2 regions of the Mechercharimyces sp. CAU 1602 genome follow, and region 1 is predicted to be linked to the other one. Evidence: predicted binding sites of a transcription regulator. Region 1 holds the regulator's gene; the other holds the start of a gene.
The links. Region 1 encodes Rex, which represses fermentation and respiration genes when NADH is low (regulators of the CRP and FNR family bind a similar motif). Its sites were predicted from a motif close to TTGTGAAATATTTCACAA; they were not measured.
Positions count from the first base shown of each region.

Region 2: NXZ84_RS03065 (cytochrome ubiquinol oxidase subunit I) is a predicted target of Rex. The motif match lies at 1,520-1,537, and genes of this name have one in related genera.

Region 1 is NZ_JANTPT010000002.1:24,059-27,451, forward strand. It holds gene groL (chaperonin GroEL) at 1-405, opposite strand, end outside; gene groES (co-chaperone GroES) at 547-828, opposite strand; gene tatC (twin-arginine translocase subunit TatC) at 1,083-1,844, opposite strand; gene NXZ84_RS11155 (redox-sensing transcriptional repressor Rex) at 1,878-2,543, opposite strand; gene NXZ84_RS11160 (5-formyltetrahydrofolate cyclo-ligase) at 2,636-3,250, opposite strand; gene NXZ84_RS11165 (ABC-F family ATP-binding cassette domain-containing protein) at 3,355-3,393, shown strand, end outside.
Region 2 is NZ_JANTPT010000001.1:571,448-574,840, reverse strand. It holds gene NXZ84_RS03075 (3D domain-containing protein) at 1-228, opposite strand, end outside; gene NXZ84_RS03070 (VanW family protein) at 422-1,399, opposite strand; gene NXZ84_RS03065 (cytochrome ubiquinol oxidase subunit I) at 1,655-2,989, shown strand; gene NXZ84_RS03060 (cytochrome d ubiquinol oxidase subunit II) at 3,010-3,393, shown strand, end outside.

The sequences.
Region 1 (3,393 bases):
TACAGAAATATTTTTAATTTCTTCTACAGCAGCGATAACCGCTTTTTCGATTCCTTTGCGTACGATCATTGGGTTAGCACCAGCTGCTACGTTTTTTAGCCCTTCAAGAATCATTGCTTGAGCCAATACAGTAGCGGTCGTCGTACCATCACCAGCAACATCGTTGGTTTTGGTAGCAACTTCTTTTACGAGTTGTGCACCCATGTTTTCAAAGTGATCTTCTAGTTCAATCTCTTTTGCAATGGTTACGCCATCATTGGTGATAAGTGGAGATCCAAATTTCTTCTCCAATACCACGTTGCGACCTTTTGGTCCAAGCGTTACTTTTACTGCGTTTGCAAGTGAATCCACCCCACGAAGCATTGAACGACGCGCGTTTTCACCAAATTTAATTTCTTTAGCCATCGTTTTGTCCCCCTCCTAAATTGTAAGGATTGGATATTTTGTAGCTTATACATCCAAAGTCAGTGATAAGAGAGATTTCCCTACCTAATCAAGCAGGAAAGCCTCTCTCATCTGAGCACATACAGGCGAAAAAGTCACTTCCTACTCTACAATCGCCAATACGTCACTCTCGCGTAACACTAAGTATTCTGTTTCTCCGACTTTCACTTCAGTGCCGGCATATTTGGAAAAGATGACACGGTCGCCTTCTTTCACTTCCAACTCAACTTTATGACCGTTTTCAAAACGACCACTTCCTACCGCAACCACTTTCCCTTCTTGCGGTTTTTCTTTAGCGGAATCAGGCAAAACTATGCCACTTGCTGTTGTCTCTTCTTGTTCGATCGCTTCCAATACGATACGATCACCCAATGGTTTGATCATCGAAAACCCTCCTTCGTAATCAGGCGGAATTCATATTTTAATTTTGTTAGCACTCATTAAGGTCGAGTGCTAACACCCATTATTATGATATTCCTCTTGCACTCATTTTGCAAGACCTTTGCTAAAAAAAATTTATGTAAATACTTTTATATCGTTGAATAGGCTCCAGCAAAAAACATGATGGTCAGTTGATTTCCTCTCTCTATGTAAAAAAGAACAACCACCGAATGATCCACCAGTGGTTGTTCATATATTTATTCTTTCGTCTCTTCCCACATGCGTTCTCGCTCCTCATCTAATCTAATAAGGCGGCGATCAAGCCACGCACAGAGGGCGATACTGATCTCATATAGCAAAAACAACGGAATGGCCACCAGAATATTAGAGATAAAGTCTGGGGGCGTAATCATTGCAGCCACAACGACTAAAGCGACATAAGCAAATCTCCGTCCCTTGCGCAACATAGACGGACGCAGGATACGTAGACGTGTAAAAAAAAGAACAATAATCGGTAACTCGAACAGAAGCGCCATCGGGAAGCATATACGAAACATAAAGGAGAACACTTCATAGATGCCGTAGGTCATTTCTGCTCCCAACACTCCATTTAACGTTTCCATAAACATAATTAAATAGGGAAACACAATAAACAATCCAAAACTTAATCCCAAAGCGAATAGCAATACGGCGATTGGAATGTAGACAAGGGTAGCGCGCTGTTCGTGCGGCAACAATCCAGGTTTTACAAACTTCCAAATCTGATATAACAGAACAGGGAGTGTGAGGCAAAAAGCAATAACAAATGCAAATTGCATGATCACCGTAAGCGGATCCATGGGATTGAAAATATGAAATGAAAATCCTTCTAGGGAAGGACGCTTTTTAAACCACTGAATAATGGGGCCCGCTAAATATATTCCTAGACCCATCGAAACAATAAATGTCCCCAACACCCATAAGATTCGACTACGTAATTCTACAAAATGGTCTAGCGCGGTTTGATTCTGCTCGGTCATCTTCAATCCTTCCTTTATAAAACAAATGCAAGTTTAACTGATAGGATAAGGGTTGTCCTCATCATCCACAGGAAAATTCTTTAGAAAATAGATCAACGTTTGCAGTTCGGACGTTAAGTCAATGTGATGAATGCGCACGGTAGAAGGTGCCGTAATACGAGTGGGACTAAAGTTTAAAATCCCGCGAATTCCCGACTCTACAATTTGATCGGTCGTCGTTTGCGCCACATTAGCTGGCACCGTTAATATAGCTACTCCTACTTGATGAAGTTGACACACGTCGGGCATGCGTTCCATTGGAAAAACAGGAATATCATCAATTTCACGCCCGATCTTTGCTTTATCAGTGTCAAAGCCAGCCACAATCTTAGTGCTGTGACTGCGATAAAAATTGTAGCGCAACAGTGCTGTACCTAAATAGCCTACTCCTACCAAAACCACGTTTGTTACTTCATCCTGATGCAGAAAATCACGTAAGAACTGCAATAAGTACTTTACGTTATAGCCATATCCTTTTTTTCCTAGTTCACCTAAGTAAGAAAAGTCACGACGAATGGTAGCTGAATCAATCTGAAGAGCATCGCTCAACTGAGTAGACGAAACCCGTTGTTTTCCGATAGCGTGTAACTTCTCCAGATACCGATAATACAAGGGGAGGCGTTTGGCCGTTACCTTAGGAATCTGTATTTCTTGAGACATGTCGCTTCCTCCAGGGATTGTACAGTCTTTCAACGTTCATCTTGTAGTAAAGTTCATACTCTCATTCCCAGTATAGCACACTCCCCTTCACATCACGGAGAGCTCTTATGGATAAATGGCAACTTGTGATACTGAAAAACCCCTTCTGAAGTAAGCACTTGATGTAAAGGTTCATCATGCGACTCAGCATATACAGTCTCTACTATCTGCCATGGATAAGCAGCTCCCATACGTATACAGTCAAGCGGAAGATCTTCCGCAAAAAAGCGATCGTAATAGCCGCCCCCGTAGCCTAGACGAAACCCTTGCTGATCAAATGCGAGACCCGGTACGATAGCAAGCTCCACCAGGTCTGGGGCAACTTTATTTTCTGCTCGTGCAGATGGCTCCCAAATTCCATACGCTCCTTCTTCCAGTTGAGTAAAGTCTGTTAAACTGTATAGGATCATCTTTTTATTTAATGGGTCCGTACGTGGGAGAACGACCTTCTTTCCATCCTCCCAACTACGTTCTATCGCCACACATAAATCCACCTCTTGCCGAAACGACATATAGTATAAAATCGTCTGAGCTTCCTCATACTCAGGACTTTCAAGAAGGTGCATACACACGGCATGCGAACCCTTCTTCGCTTCCTGCTTCTCCATCTGGTTTCTTCGTTCCCTCATTTGACGTCGTAAGGCGCGCTTATCTTTTTTTAGTTGCAAAAATAAATCTCCTCCTCAAAACTCTAATCTTCTAGAACCGCAGGATTTGCTCACAAACCCTTACTTACGCTACACTGAAATAGGAAAAAATGAGGTGAACGCAAATGAATCTGTTACAACTGAAGAAGGTGTCCAAATTTTTC
Region 2 (3,393 bases), on a different contig from region 1:
TTCATCCCATGCTATATTGGATTCATATTTATCTTTAATCTCTTTGAGATTATATCCACTCTTCTCTAAAGCCTCTTCTACAGTTCCGCCCAACACGGTTACCTCTACATCCTCTTTCTTGTCACTAAAGGCAACCGCTACATCTGCTTTCATCGAATATGCCGTCACTACAACGGATACGATGAGCAACGCAACAACACTTAACGTTATGATGAGACCCTTCTTCATCCAACGCCTCCTTTGTGTTAAACAAATAAGCACAATGATGCCTACAATTATACCAGAGAAGGAGCAAATGATCCAGAAGATCATCGTGAATAACATGCTTTTGGAATATAAAACCAAATCGAGCCCCATCATTCCCAATTTCGACCTCACTAAAAAACTCCCTAAGTTGGAATGATTAATCCCTAATACTTACTTAATCCACTCTTGCAGGAGCAGGTTGTGTCCGAGGTTCTTTTTCTGGAGCACGTGGAACCTCACGCGTCTGATGTGCAATCTCTTCAGTTCCATATACCATAATCGTAAGCCAACCATGACTTACCTTAGCAACAATTAATACGGGGCGGTTCAACTGGTTTTGAAATTGAAAATCGGGGCCACCCCAGGAAACCGTAGCGTCTCGTTTAACAGGTACATAGGTTACTTCCTTACTATGACTTACCCGCTGGACAATACGTAAGCCCGCCCCATCAACTGCATTAAACAGTGTCGAGGAAGTCTGACAAATCCCCCCACCTATCCCCTCAGAATATTCCCCCCGCACAATAACAGGCGCTTGACGATAGCCACGTTCCACAGTTCGCTCTCCCACCACTTCATTAAAAGAAAAATACTCTCCAACATCTACAACACGATGATCCAATGCTTCCACTGATAACATAATATTATGGGCTCGGTTCTGATTAGAAGGATTAAATCGAGTCATATACGACCCCAATTTTTTCCCTTTGATTTTTCGCAAAGTTTCAGTCGTAATCGCTGGGGGAATCTGAATAATGGGTAGGGGTTGCGGTTGGTGTAGATAGAGATGAATCATCTCCAACCAATCGTCAATTTGATTTCGATCTATCTGAATGCCATTACGATGGGGCTTAATTTTGTGATCCCTAAAATAGGCATTCTGCGGTAGACGATTTACTTGCAACTCCAATACTCGCAGCCATTCATAAAAAGCACGTCGATCTATGCTCATCGGATCAATACCATCATAGCCGATCTGAGCGAGATCCAATTTCCAACGCTGACCCTTCCATTCCATGACTAACTCGGTCGTTCCTTCTTCCTGTAAGAGAGAAACCACAGAGGAGGGTACATGTACCGACATAGAAGACGAAACCGATAGCAACATAACGACACAGGTCATAAAGACACCAATATACATTTTCATCCGCATCCACCTACCTCTTCTCTTCGTTAGCTTGTGTCGAAAAGAGAAAAGGTATCACAAACTCCAACACTCTATTGCAATTGTGTGATCAGCTTGTGAGGAGGCTGTGAACACGGCGTGATGCTTTTGTGAAAAGAATCACATATAAGTATCCTTCTCCCCTGTTTCCGCTATGATAACGATATAAAACAATACCTGGACAAATGGATTCACTGCATCCATCACATATCAGACTGTGTCTGGCACAAAGGAGGAATCACCATGGATAGCACCATGCTTAGTCGAATCTTAACGGGAGAAACCCTCGCTTTCCACATTATTTGGGCGACCATCGGTGTCGGGTTGCCACTTCTAATCTCGTTAGCTGAAGGGTGGGGCATTTATAAAAGAGATCCACACTATATTCTTCTTGCCAAGCGCTGGACGCGTGGGTTTGTTATCACCGTTGCTGTCGGTGTTGTCACCGGAACATGTATCGGCATGATGCTTTCCTTACTATGGCCAAGTTTTATGCAGTTGGTGGGAAACGCCATCAGCCTCCCTCTCTTTATGGAAACGTTCGCTTTCTTTTTCGAGGCTATTTTTCTCGGGATCTATTTATATACATGGGATCGCTTCAAACCGATTGTTCACTGGCTTACTTCAATCCCGATTGTGATTGGATCAACAATGTCAGCCGTCTTTATTACAACGGTAAACGCATTTATGAATACACCCGCTGGATTTACGTTAAAAGATAGAGAACTTACCAATATTGATCCCATCGCCGCAATGCTTAATCCGGCTACGCCAACGAAGGTAGCACATGTAGTCTCCTCTTCTTACCTTACAGGTGCCTTTTTATTAGCTGCAATCAGTGCATTCCTGATACTACGCGGACGCACCCATGTGTACTATAAAAAAGCGATCAAATTTACGATGGTAACAGGGCTGATCTTATCGCTTGCGACCATCGTAGCCGGAGATTTATCTGCCAAGTTTTTGGCACAGTATCAACCAGAAAAATTAGCGGCAGCTGAATGGCATTTCGAAACAGCAAAAGAAGCACCTTTAATCCTCGGAGGAACCCTCGATGAAGAGACACAAGAGATCAGAGGAGCAATCGAGATTCCTTATGCGCTCAGCTTCTTAGCTACAGGGAAACTGGATGGTACAGTAGAAGGGTTAAATGAGACACCAGCAGAGCTCCGCCCTCCTCTTTTCGTCCATTACTACTTTGACGGCATGGTAATGATCGGTATGTATCTCTTTTTTATCTCTGCCCTTTTTATCATATTATGGGTGTGGAAACGTGGAAACGAATGGAATCGGTGGCTTCTACGGGGTATTCTTTTAGGTGGTCCGCTCTCCTTCATTGCAGTTGAACTCGGATGGATGTATGCCGAGCGTGGACGACAACCCTGGATGGTAACAGGACTTTTGAAAGTGAGCGAATCCGCTACCACTGCAAATAATGTGGGACTTCTACTCTTGGTCTTCACCCTACTCTACATTGCACTTGCTACCATTGCGATCGCAGTGCTGCTACGCCTATTCCGGAAAAATCCAGCTGAACCAGAGCTGGCTCAAATCGATCACATGACTGATCACAACTAACATCTAGAAGGAGGACGCATATGGACTGGCTTCCGCTTGAATATATCGGGATCACTGTATTATGGACTTTCTTATACGGATACCTGATCATTGCTTCCATCGACTTTGGAGCAGGATTTTTCTCCTATTACAGCATGTTAACCAAGAAAGATTCCATCGTAGGCAAAGTGATTAATCGCTATCTGTCACCCGTGTGGGAAGTAACCAACGTTTTCCTCGTCTTCTTCTTTGTCGGGATGATCGGTTTCTTTCCTGATACCGCTTATTATTATGGTACTGCCTTACTCTTACCCGCAAGTGTAGCACTGGTACTACTCACGATTCGCGGCTCCTTCTATGCTTTTGCTCAATACGGTGCCCGTCAAAGCCGTATCTATATGTTTCTGTATGGTATAACGGGTCTT